DNA from 2 places in the Streptomyces sp. NPDC002206 genome. Region 2 is predicted to be linked to the other one. Evidence: riboswitches for the same ligand, from Rfam matches in the RefSeq annotation. Region 2 holds a riboswitch; the other holds the start of a gene.
What was found. A riboswitch is a leader RNA that binds a small molecule or an ion and turns the genes downstream of it on or off. The one in region 2 is predicted to bind cyclic di-AMP.
Positions count from the first base shown of each region.

Region 1: another riboswitch for cyclic di-AMP. It lies ahead of ACWCP8_RS23155 (M23 family metallopeptidase); the one in region 2 lies ahead of ACWCP8_RS04915 (M23 family metallopeptidase).

Region 1 is NZ_JBSFCW010000012.1:176,768-185,754, forward strand. Features, by position in the region: gene ACWCP8_RS23140 (bifunctional acetate--CoA ligase family protein/GNAT family N-acetyltransferase) at 1-971, opposite strand, end outside; gene ACWCP8_RS23145 (HPr family phosphocarrier protein) at 1,146-1,427, shown strand; gene ACWCP8_RS23150 (GntR family transcriptional regulator) at 1,647-2,363, opposite strand; gene ACWCP8_RS23155 (M23 family metallopeptidase) at 2,576-3,376, opposite strand; cyclic di-AMP (ydaO/yuaA leader) riboswitch at 3,390-3,559, opposite strand; gene ACWCP8_RS23160 (M16 family metallopeptidase) at 3,767-5,149, opposite strand; gene ACWCP8_RS23165 (M16 family metallopeptidase) at 5,176-6,546, opposite strand; gene ACWCP8_RS23170 (DNA gyrase/topoisomerase IV subunit A) at 6,771-8,987, shown strand, end outside.
Region 2 is NZ_JBSFCW010000002.1:1,575-10,561, forward strand. Features, by position in the region: gene dxs (1-deoxy-D-xylulose-5-phosphate synthase) at 1-502, shown strand, start outside; gene ACWCP8_RS04890 (aspartate aminotransferase family protein) at 499-1,896, shown strand; gene ACWCP8_RS04895 (XRE family transcriptional regulator) at 1,964-2,572, shown strand; gene ACWCP8_RS04900 (DUF6126 family protein) at 2,606-2,779, shown strand; gene ACWCP8_RS04905 (tyrosine-protein phosphatase) at 2,808-3,620, opposite strand; gene ACWCP8_RS04910 (alpha-galactosidase) at 3,815-5,911, shown strand; cyclic di-AMP (ydaO/yuaA leader) riboswitch at 6,203-6,363, shown strand; gene ACWCP8_RS04915 (M23 family metallopeptidase) at 6,367-7,236, shown strand; gene ACWCP8_RS04920 (SGNH/GDSL hydrolase family protein) at 7,412-8,266, shown strand; gene ACWCP8_RS04925 (tetratricopeptide repeat protein) at 8,425-8,987, opposite strand, start outside.

The DNA of each region.
Region 1 (8,987 bases), on a different contig from region 2:
TCGCGCTGCCGTTCCCTGCCTTCGGCCCCCCACTCGGCGTATCCGGCGGAGAGGACGACAAGGCCCTGGACACCGTGCTCGCCGCAGTCGGTGACGGCCTCCGGGACCCGGTCGGCGGGCACGGCGACGACCGCGAGGTCGACCGGTTCGCCGATCTCGCCGATGGAGCGGTGGGCGGGGACGCCGTCGATCGTGGCCTGGTCCGCGGCGAACGCGCTGTTCACTGCGTACGTGCGGCCGGTGAATCCGGCGGCGAGGAGGTTGCGCAGGACCGTGCGGCCCACCCCGCCGGGGTTGCGGCCGGTGCCGACGACGGCGACGGAACCCGGCGCGATCAGCCGCTGCACCGACCGCGCCTCCGCCCGCTGCTCACGGGCGCGCTGGACGGCGAGGGACTCGGCGGTCGGTTCGAGGTCGAGGGTGAGATGGACGGCGCCGTCCTCGAAGCTGCGCTGCTGGGTGTATCCGGCGTCCCGGAACACCTTGATCATCTTGTTGTTGGCGGGCAGCACCTCGGCGGCGAAGCGCCGGATGCCGCGCTCGCGGGCCACTGCGGCGATGTGTTCCAGCAGCGCCGACGCCACGCCGCGGCCCTGGTGGGCGTCCTGGACGAGGAAGGCGACCTCGGCCTCGTCGGCGGGGGCGGAGGCGGGCCGGCCGGTCGCGTCGATCCGGTCGTAGCGGACGGTGGCGATGAACTCGCCGCCGATCGTGACAGCGAGACCCACCCGGTCGACGTAGTCGTGATGGGTGAAGCGGTGCACGTCCTTGTCGGAGAGCCGCGGATAAGGGGCGAAGAACCGGTAGTACTTCGACTCGTCAGAAACCTGCTCGTAGAAGCTGACCAGCCGCTCGGCGTCGTCCGTGGTGATGGGCCTGATCCGGGCCGTGCCACCGTCGCGGAGCACCACGTCCGCTTCCCAGTGGTCGGGGTACGCGTGATGCGGACTCTGCTCCGGCGTGGGCTGCATGGGCAAAGCCTACGGCTCGGTCAGCGGTCGCGTACGGCTCGGGGCCGGGGCAGTCTGAGAGGGCCGATCGGCCTTGCGGCACGGGCTGCGGCACCGGGTCGCGGGTCGGACGGAACACCGCGCACCACATGAGAGACTGGTCTAGACAACCATTGATTCGTGAAGGGCAGAACCATGGCTGAGCGCCGCGTCAATGTCGGTTGGACCGAGGGCCTGCACGCCCGCCCCGCTTCCATCTTCGTCCGTGCCGCCACGGCGTCGGGCGTCCCCGTGACGATCTCCAAGACCGACGGCAGCCCGGTGAACGCCGCTTCCATGCTCGCGGTGCTCGGCCTCGGCGCGCAGGGCGGCGAGGAGATCGTGCTCTCGTCCGCGGCGGACGACTCCGAGGCCGCGCTCGACCGACTGGCGAGGCTGGTCGAGGAGGGGCTCGACGAGCTCCCGGAGACCGTCTGATTCCGGACTTCCCCGGCCCGCTCCAGCCGGACACATTTCTGCGGCAGAGCCGCGGCACCTTTGATCGGGGCCGCGGCTCTTTCGTTTTCGCGAACCGTACCGACCCCAGGACCGATCCCCGGGCCCACTCCCGAGTGGGTTTCCGAGGCTTCCGGAGTTAATTCGGGCAGCCGAAACAAAGCCCCGCCGAATTACATCTCTTTGTATACGGCGCATGTGTTAATGACGGCCGCTCGCGGTGTTTACGGCATGTTGCGAAGTTCTCACCCGGCCGGGCCGCGGCGGGGCGGGCTCACGGCCCGGGGTGCGGTCCGCGCGCCGCAGCCGGTGCGCGGCGGTGGCGCGCTCGGCGTGCTGCGCGGCCAGCGCCCTGGCCCGTTCCGCGTCACCGCGCGCGACTGCGTCCACGATGGCCCCGTGCTCGGCCCAGGAATCGGTGGGGCGGGCCGGCTGCTCGACCGCGTACATCCAGGCGATCTTGTGCCGGAGCTGGGTGAGCAGCGCGATGAGTCCGGGGCTGCCGGAGGCCTGGGCGAGCGTCTCGTGGAACCAGCCGCCCAGCGAGCGCAGATCCTCGCCCTCGCCCCGCCTGGCCCGCTCCTGACCGAGCCTGACCAGGCCGCGGAGGACTTTGAGGTGTGCCTCGGTGCGGCGCTGCGCGGCGCGGGCCGCACCCAGCGGCTCCAGCAGCATCCGGACCTCCAGCAGGTCGGCGGCCTCCTGCTCGGTGGGCTCGGCGACACAGGCTCCGGCGTGCCGGCGGGTGACCACGAAACCCTCGGACTCCAGGGTGCGCAGCGCTTCCCGTACCGGGACACGGGACACCCCGTAACGGCGTGCGAGCAGTTCCTCGGTGAGTCTGCTGCCGCGTTCGAAGACACCGGAGACGATGTCGTCACGGATTGCCGTGCATACCGAATGCGCCGGAATGCGCATGTCCGAACCTCCGCCTTAATCCCCGCGAAACGCGGCCGATCGACGCCTGTTCTGTGACTCTATTGCAATGCGGCTGCATTTCCGACGCCGGGTCGAAATCCATGAATATCTTTTGGTCCGAAGACGGTTCGGCAAGCGCCTCCGGCGGGGGCCGGTCCGGGGATACCGAAGGCCCCGGCGGGAAGCCGGGGCCTTCGGGGGTGCCGCGTCGGTCAGACGGTGACGCCGTGGGCGCGCAGGTACGCGACGGGGTCCATGTCGGAGCCGTACGACGGCGTGGTCCGGGCCTCGAAGTGGAGGTGCGGTCCGGTGGAGTTGCCGGTCGAGCCGGAGAAACCGATCCGCTGGCCCGCGCCGACGCTCTGGCCGACCGACACGCCGATCGACGAGAGGTGGCCGTACTGGGTGTACGTGCCGTCCGTCATCCGGAGCACGATGTTGTTGCCGTACGCGCCGCCCCAGCCGGCCTCGACGACCGTGCCGGCGCCGACGGCGACGACGGAGCTGCCGGAGGGGGCGTGGAAGTCGATGCCCGAGTGGCGGCCGGAGGACCAGAGGGAGCCGCTGGACTTGTAGCCGGTGGTGACGTACGAACCGGCGATCGGGAGCTGGAAGGCGCCGAGGCGGGTGCGCTCGGCGGAACGGGCGGCACGCGCCTTCGCCTCGCGGGCCGCCTTGGCGCGGGCTTCGGCCTTGGCCTTGGCTGCCGCCTTGGCGCGGGCTTCGGCCTTCGCCTTGGCTGCCGCCTTGGCCTTGGCGGCCGCCTTGGCCTGGCGCTTCTGCACCTCGGCCTGGGTGGCCACCTGGTCGGCAAGGGTGCCCTCGATGGCGATGACCTGGTTCAGGCCGGTCTCGCTGACAGAGGGGGCTTCGGTGCCGGCGGCGAGCGCCGGAGAGGCCAGCCCACCGATGACTCCGGTGGTGGCCAGAGCTGCGATGCCGGCTATCTGCGCGCTCTTGCGCGTCAGACGGTTCGGGGCACGGTGCTTCCCGGTGGGGCGGGTGAACGCCATGAGGTGGCTGGTCCTTTCCTTCCTTCTCGCCTACCGGGTTAGCTGACGGGTTCGGAGCAGGAAGGTCTCCTACGGATCCGCGGGCCTCACAATGGGCGCGCAGGCATCCGATTCACCCCAGGGACTGCGTGGGTCCCCGGCTCCCCAGGCTCGCGCCTGACGGGGACTCGGCGATAGCTGCCCGGCGCCGCGGATGCGGCATACGGGTGACGGACAGCGCTGCCGACGCTAAGCGGGGGGACTTTCATTCACCAAACGGACAGGGCGTTTTGTAGCGCATCCCACAGGGCACGCAGGCATCTATCCGACAAATCAGGCAAAAGGGAAGACCCCGACGAGATGCCACTCGCGAGGGTCTCCCTCTGTCCCGATATGCGGTTATTCGATGCGTCAGCCGGTAACGACCGACACCTCTCCGATGCCCAGCGCCCGGACCGGCTCCTCGATCTGCGCGGCGTCGCCGACGAGGATCGTGACCAGACGGTCCACCGGGAAGGCGCTGACCACCGCCGCGGTTGCCTCGACCGTGCCGGTCTCGGCGAGGCGGGCGTACAGCTGCGCCTGGTAGTCGTCCGGGAGGTGCTGCTCGACCTGGTCAGCGAGCGTGCCCGCGACCGAGGCCGCCGTCTCGAACTTCAGCGGGGCGACACCCACGAGGTTCTGCACGGCCGTCTCGCGCTCGGCGTCGGTCAGGCCCTCGGCCGCCAGCGTCCGCAGGACCGTCCACAGGTCGCCGAGCGCCGGTCCGGTGGATTCCGTGTCCACCGAGCCGCTGATGGCCAGCATCGCGGCGCCCGTCGCCCCGGAGGCGGAGTCCGCCGCCGACGACCGCAGGACCTGCGCGAAGGCCCGTACGCCGTAGGTGTAGCCCTTCTCCTCGCGCAGCACCCGGTCCAGCCGGGAGGTGAGCGTGCCGCCCAGGCAGTACGTGCCGAGGACCTGGGCAGGCCACACGCTGTCGTGCCGGTCGGCGCCGACGCGGCCGATCAGCAACTGGGTCTGCACGGCTCCGGGACGGTCGACGATGACCACCCGGCCGGTGTCGTCGGCGGTGATCGGCGGGACCGGCCGGGACTCGGCACTGTTCCCGGACCAGTCGCCGACGGTGTCGGCGAGCAACGCCTCCAGGTCGATGCCCGTGAGGTCACCGACGACCACGGCGGTCGCGGTGGACGGGCGGACGTGGGCCTCGTAGAAGCTGCGGACCGCCGCGGAGTCGATCCGCTCCACCGTCTCCTCGGTGCCCTGGCGCGGGCGCGACATCCGCGCGGTGGCCGGGAAGAGCTCCTTGGAGAGCTGCTTGGCGGCGCGGCGGGCCGGGTTGGCCTGCTCATGCGGGATCTCGTCGAGCCGGTTGCGTACCAGCCGCTCGATCTCGCTGTCGGAGAATGCGGGCGCCCGCAGCGCCTCGGCGACCAGACCGAGCGCCTTGGCCAGCCGGGAGGCCGGGACCTCGAGGGAGACCCGGACGCCGGGGTGGTCGGCGTGCGCGTCGAGGGTCGCCCCGCAGCGCTCCAGCTCGGCTGCGAACTCCTCCGCGGAGTGCTTGTCGGTGCCCTCGGACAGCGCCCGCGCCATGATCGTGGCCACGCCGTCGAGGCCCTCGGGCTCGGCGTCCAGCGGGGCGTCGAGATAGATCTCGACCGCGACGACCTGCTGGCCGGGGCGGTGGCAGCGCAGCACCGTGAGCCCGTTGGGCAGGGCGCCGCGCTCGGGGGCGGGGAAGGCCCAGGGCCTGGCCGTGCCCGGGGTCGGCTGCGGGTGGTACTCCATCGATACTCCAGTCGCGGCAGCGTCGGTCACTTGTCCGCCCCTTCGTGCGCGTCGGTGTCGGCGTCCGCCTCGTCGGCGGCCGCCCCATCGGTGGACTCGACCGGCTCGTAGACGAGCACCGCCCGGTTGTCGGGGTGAAGCTGGGCCCTGGCGGCCGCCTGGACCTCTTCCGCGGTGACGTCGAGCACCCGCTGGACGGCGGTCAGGGCGAGCTGCGGGTCACCGAACAGCACGGCGAACCGGCACAGTTCGTCGGCGCGGCCCGCGACCGTACCGAGCCGGTCCAGCCACTCGCGCTCCAACTGGGCCTGGGCGCGCTCCATTTCCTCGGGCGTCGGACCGTCGGCCGCGAACCGGGCCAGCTCCTCGTCGACCGCGGTCTCGATCTGCGCCACCTCGACCCCGCCGGACGTCTTCACGTCCAGCCAGCCGAGCGAGGGCGCACCGGCAAGCCGCAGCAGCCCGAATCCGGCCGCCACGGCCGTCCGGTCGCGGCGGACCAGGCGGTTGTGCAGCCGGGAGGACTCGCCACCGCCCAGCACGGTCAGCGCGAGGTCCGCGGCGTCGCACTCCCGGGTGCCGTCGTGCGGCAGCCGGTAGGCGGCCATCAGCGCCCGCGCCGGGACCTCCTCACGGACCTCCTCGCGCAGCTGCTCGCCGATGGTCTCGGGGAGCGCGCCGTCGCGCGGCGGCTGCTTGCCGTCGTGGGACGGGATGGAGCCGAAGTACTTCTCGATCCAGGCGAGCGTCTGCTCGGAGTCGATGTCGCCGACGACGGACAGCACCGCGTTGTTGGGCGCGTAGTACGTACGGAAGAAGGTGCGTGCGTCCTCGAGCGTCGCTGCGTCCAGGTCGGCCATCGAGCCGATCGGAGTGTGGTGGTACGGGTGGCCCTCCGGGTAGACGAGGGCGGTCAGCTTCTCGAACGCCGTGCCGTACGGCACGTTGTCGTAGCGCTGGCGGCGCTCGTTCTTGACGACGTCCCGCTGGTTCTCCATGGACTCGTCGTCGAGCGCGGCGAGCAGTGAGCCCATCCGGTCGGCCTCGAGCCACAGGGCCAGCTCCAGCTGGTGCGTGGGCATCGTCTCGAAGTAGTTGGTCCGTTCGAAGCTGGTGGTCCCGTTGAGGGAGCCGCCGGCCCCCTGCACCAGTTCGAAGTGTCCGTTCCCCTTGACCTGTCCGGAGCCCTGGAACATCAGGTGCTCGAAGAGGTGAGCCAGACCCGTGCGCCCCTTGACCTCGTGGCGCGAACCGACGTCGTACCAGAGGCACACCGCGGCGACCGGGGTCAGATGGTCCTCGGAGAGCACCACGCGCAGGCCGTTGGCCAGACGGTGCTCGGTCGCTGTCAAGCCGCCGGAGCCGGCCTGGGCTGTGGCCGTGTGACCCATGGGCATGTACGTCCCTTCGATCGCGATACTGGATTTCCTGCGAGACCTGCCACTGTAAGCAAGCGGACCGACACCTGGCGAAGTTCCCGTGCCGTGGAAGTTCGCGTGAAAGAGCGCCGGACGGCCCCTAGAGACGGGTCGAGGTCGGGGTTGTCAGTGCGGCGGTCCACAATGGTCGGCGTCAGAACCAGAGGTTGCCCGAACAGATCTGTGAAGGAGTCGCAGCAGCGATGGCCCGCCGCAGTACGAAGACCCCGCCGCCGGACGACTTCGAGGAGAAGATCCTCGACATCGACGTCGTCGACGAAATGCAGGGCTCCTTCCTCGAGTACGCGTACTCGGTGATCTACTCACGGGCCCTGCCGGACGCCCGCGACGGCATGAAGCCGGTGCACCGCCGCATCGTGTACCAGATGAACGAGATGGGGCTGCGTCCCGACCGCGGCTATGTGAAGTGTGCCCGTGTCGTCGGCGAGGTCATGGGCAAGTTGCACCCGCACGGCGACGCGTCGATCTACGACGCGCTGGTGCGGATGGCCCAGCCGTTCTCGATGCGGCTCCCCCTCGTCGACGGACACGGCAACTTCGGCTCGCTCGGAAACGACGACCCGCCGGCCGCCATGCGGTACACCGAGTGCCGGATGGCCGACGCCACGTCGCTGATGACGGAGTCGATCGACGAGGACACCGTCGGATTCCAGTCGAACTACGACGGCCAGGAGCAGGAGCCGGTCGTCCTCCCTGCCGCGTATCCGAACCTCCTGGTCAACGGCTCGTCCGGGATCGCGGTCGGCATGGCGACCAATATGCCGCCGCACAACCTGGGCGAGGTCATCGCCGCCGCCCGCCATCTGATCAAGCATCCGGGTGCGGACCTGGAGACCCTGATGCGGTTCGTTCCCGGTCCGGACCTGCCGACCGGGGGCCGGATCGTGGGGCTCGGCGGCATCAAGGACGCGTACGCGGCCGGCCGCGGCACGTTCAAGATCCGTGCGACCGTCTCCGTGGAGAACGCCACGGCGCGCCGCAAGGGTCTGGTCGTCACCGAACTGCCGTTCACCGTCGGCCCGGAGAAGGTGATCGCCAAGATCAAGGACCTGGTCTCGGCGAAGAAGCTCCAGGGCATCGCGGACGTCAAGGACCTCACCGACCGCCAGCACGGCCTGCGCCTGGTCATCGAGGTCAAGAACGGCTTCGTGCCCGAGGCCGTGCTGGAGCAGCTCTACAAGCTGACGCCGATGGAGGAGTCCTTCGGCATCAACAATGTGGCGCTGGTCGACGGGCAGCCGCTCACGCTGGGCCTCAAGGAACTCCTCGAGGTCTATCTCGACCATCGCTTCGACGTGGTGCGCCGCCGCAGCGAGTTCCGCCGTACCAAGCGTCGTGACCGGCTCCATCTGGTCGAGGGCCTGCTCGTCGCACTGATCGACATCGACGAGGTCATCCGGCTCATCCGGTCCAGTGACAATTCGGCGCAGGCGAAGGAGCGGCTCATCGAGCACTTCTCGCTGAGCGAGATCCAGACGCAGTACATCCTGGACACCCCGCTGCGCCGGCTGACCCGGTTCGACCGGATCGAGCTGGAGAGCGAGCGGGACCGGCTCAACACCGAGATCGACGAGCTGACCGCGATCCTCGAATCGGACACCGAGCTGCGCAAGCTGGTCTCCACCGAACTGGCCGCGGTCGCCAAGAAGTTCGGTACCGACCGACGTACGGTGCTGCTGGAGTCGGCCGGTGCGCAGGTCGCTGCGGTGCCGCTGGAGGTCGCGGACGACCCGTGCCGGGTGCTGCTCTCCTCGACCGGTCTGCTGGCCCGTACGGCCACCGGCGACCCGATCGCGTTCGACGAGGACGCCAAGCGGGCCAAGCACGATGTGATCGTGTCGGCCGTGCCGGCGACGGCGCGCGGCGATGTGGGTGTGGTGACGTCCACCGGGCGGTTGCTGCGGCTCGCGGTGATCGACCTGCCGCAGCTCCCGGACACGCACGCGGCGCCCAATCTCTCGGGCGGGGCGATGGTTTCGGAGTTCCTCACGCTGGACAACGACGAGGAAGTCGTCTGCCTCACCACGCTCGACGAGTCCTCCCCCGGCCTGGCGATCGGCACCCTGCAGGGGGTCGTCAAGCGGGTGGTGCCGGACTACCCGGCCAACAAGGACGAGTTGGAGGTCATCACCCTCAAGGAGGGCGACCGGATCGTCGGCGCCGCCGAACTGCGTACCGGCGAGGAGGACCTGGTCTTCATCACGTCCGACGCGCAGCTGCTGCGTTACCCGGCGGCGCAGGTGCGGCCGCAGGGCCGGCTGGCCGGCGGTATGGCGGGGGTGAAGCTGGCGGCGGGCGCCGAGGTGCTCTCGTTCGGCGCGGTGGACCCGGCGGTGGACGCGATGGTGTTCACGGTCGCGGGTTCGCACGGCACGCTGGACGACTCGGTGCTGACGGCG
Region 2 (8,987 bases):
GCCGACCGTGTTGCGCTTCCCGAAGGAGTCGGTGGGGGAGCCCGTCCCGGCGATCGGCCGGGTCGGTGCCATGGACGTGCTGCACCGTGCCGACGACCCCGAGGTGCTCATCGTCGCGGTGGGCGTACTCGCCTCCGTCTGTCTGCAGGCCGCCGACCTCCTTGCGGGCGGCGGAATCCGCTGCACGGTCGTCGACCCCCGCTGGGTCAAACCGGTCGACGAACAGCTCGCCCCGCTCGCCGGACGGCACCGGCTGGTCGCCGTCGTCGAGGACAACAGCCGGGCGGGAGGCGTCGGTTCGGCGGTCGGACAGGCATTGCGCGATGCCGGCGTCGACGTACCGCTGCGCACGTTCGGCATCCCCGAGCAGTTCCTCGCGCACGGCAAGCGCGCCGAGGTGCTGGCCGACATCGGGCTCACGCCGGTCGAGATCGCCGGCCGGATCAGTGCCGCGCTGTCCGCCAAGGCCGCAGTCGAGGGGATCGAGGGGAGCGGGGAATGAAGGACGGCGGCCCCAAGGGCTTCGATCTGGCGCAACTCCTCGCGGAACGCGGCGCCGAACGCTATGAGCTGCACACGAAATACCTCAACCATCAGTTGCCGCGGATGCTGCACACCATCGGCTTCGACAACGTCTACGAGCGGGCCGAGGGCGCGTACTTCTGGGACGCGGACGGCAACGACTACCTCGACATGCTCGCCGGCTTCGGCGTGATGGGGCTGGGCCGCCACCACCCCGTCGTCCGCAAGGCACTGCACGACGTCCTGGACGCCTCGCTCGCCGACCTCACCCGCTTCGACTGCCAGCCGCTGCCCGGACTGCTGGCCGAGAAGCTGCTCTCGCACAGCCCGCACCTGGACCGGGTTTTCTTCGGCAACAGCGGCACCGAAGCCGTCGAGACCGCGCTGAAGTTCGCCCGGTACGCCACCGGGAAGCCGCGCGTGCTCTACTGCACCCACGCCTTCCACGGCCTGACGACCGGCTCGCTCTCGGTCAACGGCGAGTCCGGCTTCCGGGACGGCTTCGCACCGCTGCTGCCCGACACCGCCATCGAACTCGGCGACCTCGACGCGCTGCTGCGTGAACTGAAACGCGGCGATGTGGCGGCGCTCGTCGTCGAGCCGATCCAGGGCAAGGGCGTCCACGAGGCGCCGCCCGGCTTCCTGCGCGCCGCGCAGGAGCTGCTGCACCGGCACAAGGCACTCCTCATCGCCGACGAGGTGCAGACCGGCCTCGGCAGGACCGGTGACTTCTACGCGTACCAGCACGAGGAAGGCGTCGAACCCGATCTGGTCTGTGTCGCCAAGGCACTCTCCGGCGGCTATGTGCCGGTGGGAGCGACCCTCGGGAAGGACTGGATCTTCAGGCGCGTCTATTCGTCGATGGACCGGGTTCTGGTCCACTCGGCGAGCTTCGGCTCCAACGCCCAGGCGATGGCGGCGGGGCTCGCGGTCCTCGCGGTGATGGAGGACGAGGAGACCGTCGCCAACGCCCGCCGCACCGGCGATCTGCTGCGCGAGCGGCTCGCCGCGCTCATCGGGCGGTACGAGATGCTGCACGAGGTCCGTGGCCGCGGGCTGATGATCGGCATCGAGTTCGGCCGACCGTCCTCGCTGAAGCTGCGCAGCCGCTGGACCGTGCTCCAGGCGGCCCGCAAGGGTCTCTTCGCGCAGATGGTGGTCGTACCGCTGCTGCAGAAGCACCGGATCCTCACCCAGGTCTCCGGCGACCATCTGGAAGTGATCAAGCTGATCCCGCCGCTGGTCATCGGTGAGCCGGAGGTGGACCGGTTCGTGACCGCGTTCACGGCGGTGATGGACGACGCGCACAGTGGCGGCGGGCTGATGTGGGACTTCGGCAGGACACTGGTCAAGCAGGCGGTCGCCAACCGCTGAGCCTCACAGGGTTTGCCTCAGAGGCAAGAAAATTGCCTCTGAGGCAGAATCCTGGCCCAATGGACATATGAATCCTCCCGATGGAGGGGTGGCCGACGAGCTGCCCGGGGTCGCGCCACGGCTGCGCGATCTGCGCCGCCGCCGTGGTCTCACCCTCGAGAGCGCCGCGCAGCGCGCGGGGCTTTCCCCCGCCCATCTCTCCCGGCTCGAAACGGGCCGACGACAGCCCTCGCTGCCGATGCTCCTCGGACTTGCCAGGATCTACGGTACGACGGTTTCCGAGCTGCTCGGCGAGACTCCGCCGGAACGTGACGCGATCGTCCGCGCCGGCAGCTTCGAGGGCGCCGAGGCCGACGGCTGGATGTATCAGCAGGCCGGGGGCTCCGGCCGGGCGATGCAGGCGCTGCGCGTCCGCGTGCCGTACGGCGCGCAGGGCGATCTCGTACGCGTCCATGCGGGCGAGGAGTGGCTGTACGTCCTCGCCGGGCGGCTACGGGTGAGCCTCGGCGACACCGTGCACGATCTCGACCCCGGGGACAGTGCCCACTTCGACTCGCTCATCCCGCACCGGATCGCCGCCGTCGACCGCGACGGAGCCGAGCTCCTCTTCGTCCACACCCTGCTCCAGAGTCCTGCCGCCGAGTTGTGCCTCGGCAGTGGCATCCACCGTCGCTGAGACCGGTCCGTCCGGTCGCCAGAGAGGACTGTCATGTCCGATTCAGAGAACTTCGATCCGCTCACCCCGGCCAGGTCCAGGAAGGACGGATCGCAGGAGGGGAAGTTTCCGCGCGGCGTGGTGATCCGGCTGGTCGCCTATCTCGTCGCCGGGCACGTCTTCGCGGCCTTCCTCTACCTGCTCTTCGCGGTGGCAGGCAAGGGCTGACCGCCGGCCACCGCCGGCGGCGGTCCGGCTACGCCTCGTCGAGCAGCCGTCCGCGCAGCCGCTCCAGCGTCTGCGGAGTGAGCTTCAGCCCCTCGGCGAGATAGCGGTCGGTGCTGCCCCAGGTCTCCTCGATGGTGGTGAAGGCCTGGGCGAGATATTCGGCGCGGGCGTCGAAGAGCGGGCTGAGCAGCTCCATCACCTCGGGCGACATCCCGGTCGCCGAGGTGTCGCTGCGGCGCACCTTGTACCGGCGGTGCGGGTCGTTGGACTTGAGGTAGTCGGCCTCGATGGCCTCGCGCTCGACCCCGACGGCGAGCAGCGACACCGCGATCGAGATCCCGGCCCGGTCCTTGCCCGCCGCGCAGTGCATCAGCGCGGGGACGCTGTCCTCGGCCAGGGCGTGCAGCACCCGGCTGTGCTCGGCGGTGCGGTCCCTGACGATCGTCCGGTACGAGGCGGTCATCCGGGCCGCTCCCTTGCCGTCGGCGAGGAGTACGCGCAGCTGCTCGATGTTGCCGTCGCGGACCATCCGCCAGAACTCGGCGCCGTCGGCCGGGTCGGAGAGCGGGATGCTCACATTCCGTACACCCGGCAGCTCCACGTCCAGGCCGTCGAGCCTGTGGTCGGCCGCATTCCGGAAGTCGAAGATCGTGTGCAGCCCGAGACCGCCGAGGAACGTCGTGTCCTCGGCGGTGGCGTGCGCGAGGTGACCGCTGCGGAAGAGCCGTCCGTACCGCACCCGGCGTCCGTCGACGGTGGGCAGCCCGCCCACGTCGCGGAAGTTGCGCACACCTGACAGCTCGGGTTCCGTCGACGGGATCTGCGGCACCTGCTGCGTCACGGTGTCTCCTGGAATGTCTGGCGTCGGCGCGGCTCGCCGGCGAGGTCACTCCCGCGACGATACGACATCGGTGGCTCGGACAATCATCTAAGCCTTTCTCGCCCGCCCGCTGGTGAATTCCCCCTTGCGCGGGCGTTGCCCGGCCACCCGTCGGAGCTTGATGATGTGCGGAACTGTGTGAATGTGGGGATGACATGATCGAGACTGGTGACACGGGTCGGACCTGGCTGCTGACCGGGGCGACCGGTAGCTATGCGCTGCATCTCACGGACCGGGACGAACTGCTGCATCTGCACTGGGGGCCGCGCATCACCCTCGCGGCCGCCGAGGCCCTCGCCGCCGCACCGGAACTGCCCTTCCGGGGCTTCGAGTCGCAGCTGGACGGCCGCGAGGAGTACCCGGTGGAGGGCGGCCCCCGGTTCGTCCGGCCCGCGCTCTCGGTACGCACCCCCGAGGTCCGCGGCACCGAATGGGCCTACGCCGAGACGGCAGTGGAGGGCGACGAACTGCGCATCGCGTTCTACGACTCCGTACAGCAGCTCGCGCTCACGCTGCACTACCGGATGCGGGACGACTCCGATGTGATCGAGCGCTGGGCCACCGTCGGCCACGCCGGCCCCGACGGACCACCGCTGGAACTCCTGCGCGCCGACGCGGCCGCCTGGGCGCTGCCCGCCCGCGACGGCTGGCGCCTCAGTCATCTGCACGGACGGTGGGCGGCGGAGACGCAGCTCGTGCGGTCGGAGCTGACGTACGGCGAGAAGGTCCTCTCCAGCAGGCGCGGTCACACCGGGCACCAGTTTCTGCCCTGGGTCGCGCTCGACGCGGACGGAGCCGCCACCGAGGAGCACGGCGAGGTGTACGGCTGCGCGCTCGCCTGGTCCGGCTCGTGGCGGATCGCCGTGCAGCAGCTCCCCGACGGGCTCGTACAGATCACCGGCGGGGCCGGCTACGACGACTCGGGGCTGCTGCGGCTCGCACCGGGGGAGACGTACACCACACCGGTGTTCGCCGGACTGTGGAGCGCCGAAGGGTTCGGCGGGGCGAGCCGGGCCTGGCACGCCTGGCAGCTGGCCCACGTCGTTCCGGACGCCGAAAGCCTGCGCCCGGTGCTCTACAACTCCTGGGAGGCCACCGGCTTCGACATCGCGGAGGACCAGCAGCGTGCCCTGGCCGTGCGTGCCGCAGCGATGGGTGTCGAACTGTTCGTGGTGGACGACGCGTGGTTCGGGCAGCGCACCAGCGACCGGGCAGGACTCGGCGACTGGACCCCGAACCCCGAGCGCTTCCCCGGCGGGCTGAAGCCGCTCGCCGACGAAGTGCACGCACTCGGCATGCAGTTCGGCATCTGGGTCGAACCGGAGATGGTGAACGCCGACAGCGACCTCTACCGCGCGCACCCGGACTGGGTGCAGCACTTTCCCGGGCGCACCCGCACGGAGTTCCGTAATCAGCTGGTGCTGAATCTGGCCCGGACCGATGTGCAGAACTTTCTGTGGGAACAGCTCGACTCACTGCTCTCCAGCGCCCCGATCGACTATGTGAAATGGGACTTCAACCGGTGCTTCACCGATGCGGGCTGGCCGGGCGAGGAGTATCCGCAGAAGCTCTGGATCGCGCATGTGGATGCGCTGTATGCGCTGATCGACCGGCTGCGGGCCGCTCATCCCGGTGTCGCCTTCGAATCCTGCTCGGGCGGCGGCGGCAGGATCGATCTGGGCATCCTCGCCCGTACCGACCAGGTGTGGACCTCCGACAACACCGACCCGCTGGACCGGCTCGCCATCCAGGAGGGCTTCGGGCAGATCCATCCGTCCCGTGTGATGGCCGCCTGGGTCACCGACAGCCCGAATGTCCAGCTCAACAGCAGGGTCAGCTCGCTGCGCTTCCGCTTCGTGAGCGCGATGGCCGGAGTGCTCGGGGTCGGCGGGGACCTCACCGAGTGGAGCGACGAGGAGCTGGCCGAGGCCCGGGGCTGGGTGGACCTGTACAAGGAGATCCGCCCGGTGGTGCAGCACGGGGCGCTGTACCGGCTGCGTGCGCCGCGCGGCGGGCTCAGCGCCGTGCAGTACACGCACGGTGACGAGACTGTGGTGCTCATGTGGCTGGAGGTGCAGAGGTACGGGGAGCTGCCGCCGGCCCTGCGGCTGCGCGGGCTCGACCCCACGGCGACCTACACCTGCGTGGACACCGGGGCCGTCCACCACGGTTCCGTGCTGCTGCATCAGGGGCTGCACACCGGCCTGCGGGGGGACCTGGACGCGAAGGTGTTGAGGCTCCGCCGCGGATGATGCTCATGACATGTCCGTATTGGGGCATTTAGTAGAACATGCCCTACTTATACGGGAGATGAGGGACCTTTCGTGAGCGGGATCATATCCGTGACGGTGTGTGGTGGAGCGGCGGCCGGGTAATCCGTACACCGCGCGGAAAGCCAAGATCCTTAATCCACGGAGTGTGACCGGAATTCCGCGCCGATTTCCCGGAGCGGATTCCGGCACGCAACCGATGGCTTGTTCTGCTCGTCCTCATTCGTTTACGGTCACCGTCAATCCGGACGGACCGCCTAATCCTGCCGCCGACCGGAATTCGTACCCACTCATCGTGTGGCAGGAGCGGGGGAACCAGGTAAGCCGCCGACCGGAGAAATCCGGCCGGCTCGGGGTTAAGTCGCACTTCATGCGACCGGGCATCTCCAGCCCGAACCCGACAGCTCACCTCGTAGGCGCCGGAGAGGAAATTGTTCATGCCCATATCGGGTAAGCACCGTCGTCCGAAGTCCAGCACCATCGCTCGTGGCGTTGCCGCCGCCGGCGCCGGCGGGGCCGTCATCGCCCTCCCGCTGCTCGGTGCCACCGGCGCCCACGCCGCAGAGCAGGCCGCCCCCGCCGCGCACTCGGCCGCAGCCACGCACGCCGCCCCGGCCGCCCCGGTCGCGAAGAAGCAGGCCGAGACCCGGACGTACTCCGTCGTCGCCGGCGACTACCTGTCGAAGATCGCCGCCGACAACAAGGTCGACGGTGGCTGGGAGAAGCTGTACCAGGACAACCGCGAGGTCATCGGCGGCAACCCGAGCCTGATCCACCCGGGCATGAAGCTGACCCTCGGCGGCTCGGCCGCGGTCACCGGCACCACGCAGGCCGCCCCGGCCCCGTCGAAGGCTCCGGTGGCCAAGCCCGCCGCCGCCCCTTCGGCCGCCCAGAGCAGCAGCTCCGGCTACGTCGCCCCGGTCCCGGGCAAGCACACCACCAACTACCGTGCCTCCGGTGCCAACTGGTCCAGCGGCAGCCACACCGGCATCGACTTCCCGGTCGCCACCGGCACCAGCGTGAAGGCGATCACCTCCGGCACCGTCGTCACTGCCGGCTGGGGTGGCGCTTACGGCAACGAGGTCGTCATCAAGCACGCCGACGGCCACTACTCGCAGTACGGCCACCTGTCCGCGCTCTCCGTCTCGGTGGGCCGGACCGTCTCCGCCGGACAGCAGATAGGCCTCTCCGGTGCCACCGGCAACGCCACTGGCCCGCACCTCCACTTCGAGGTCCGCACCGGCCCCGCGTACGGCTCGGACATCGACCCGGTCGCCTTCCTGGCTTCGCACGGAATCTCCGTCTGATCGGATCCGATCAGGCCTGATCCGAACGGCTAAGTGAAGGGGCGGTGCGCGGCGGCGCACCGCCCCTTCACTTATTCCCTCTTTACCAAAACCTGACCGGGTGGTCTATCTCACCTCCCGTCAACCCCTTAATACGGTCGCGTAGGTCACATTCGGCAGTGCAGGATGTGCCCTTGTGGCAGACGATTCGAGAAAAAATCAACGTGGCGTCAACAACCGGCATGGCGCCATCGGGTCGTACGCAGCGATTGGCGACAGCTTCACCGAGGGGGTCGGTGACCCCGGCCCGGACGGAACCTTCGTCGGCTGGGCGGACCGTTTCGCTGTTCTCCTCGCGGACCAGCTGCCCGACCTCGATGCAGCGACGAACACCGATGGTTCCGCCGGTTCGGCTCACGGGAATTTCCGGTACGCCAATCTCGCCGTACGCGGACGCCTCCTCGACCAGATAGTCGAGGAGCAGGTGCCGCGCGCCAAGGAGCTCGCCCCCGATCTGGTGAGCTTCTGCGCGGGCGGCAATGACATCATCCGGCCCGGCACCGACCCCGACGACGTGGCCGAGCGCTTCGAGCGCGCGGTCGCCGACCTGACCCGGTCGGTCGGCACCGTCATGGTCACGACCGGCTTCGACACCCGCGGCGTTCCCGTGCTGCGCCATCTGCGCGGCAAGATCGCCACCTACACCGCTCATGTGCGGTCCATCGCCGACCGCTACGACTGCCCGGTCCTCGACCTGTGGTCGCTGCGGTCCGTGCAGGACAGGCGCGCCTGGGACAACGACCGGCTCCATCTGTCGCCCGAGGGACACACCCGGGTCGCGCTGCGTGCCGCCCAGGTCCTCGGCCTCGATGCGCCGGCCGACCCCGACCAGGAGTGGCCGCCGCAGGCACAGCGCGGCACTCTCGAGGTGCGGCGCGACGACATCCACTGGGCGCGCGAATATCTGGTGCCGTGGATCGGACGGCGGCTGCGCGGCGAGTCCTCCGGTGACCACGTCGAGGCGAAGCGGCCCGACCTGCTGCCGCTGTAATCGGCGCGGTGTCCTCTTCGGCCGGACGGGCTTGTTCGCCGAGGCCCGTCCGGTTCATTCAGGCCCGTCCGGCGACCGGGAACAACGGTGATCCGCCTCCCCCCAGAATTCATGCTCCCGCTCACGAGGGATCAGCCTCACTGAGGCTCCCGGGTCCGCTACCGGGCCGGATTCTCCCGCAGCCAGTCGAGGCGTTCGACGGCCTTCCGGGTCAGGGGATGGTGCAGGCCGAAGACACGGGTGTAGTCGTCGCGGCAGCGGACGAGGAGTTGCGCGGCCTCGGCGCGCTCGCCGTTGTCGATCAGCACGTTGGCCAGGTTGTCGCGGGAGTGCACGGTTTCCGGGTGGCCGTCCCCGTGCTTCCTGGACACGGCCGCGAGGACTTCGCGCAGCATTGCCGCCGCCTCCGAATACCGCTGTTGGGCGTGCAGCACGGCCGCGAGGTTGTTGCGGGAGGTGAGCGCCTCCGGATGGTCCGCGCCCTTGGCCCGCTGCTGCGCGGCGAGCACATCGCGCATCACCACCTCGGCCTCGTCGAGGCGGCCCAGCCGGCACAGGGCGGCGCCGAGGTTGGCCCGAGCGGAGAGACCGACGGAGCCGTCCTGTTCGTTGCGGTGCTCCAAGCGGGCGAGGAGTTCACGCAGGGCCGGTTCGGCCTCGTCCCAGCGGTCGCCTCTGCCCAGAGCGGCGGCATGGCGCCCGGCGTCGGCCAGCACCGCCG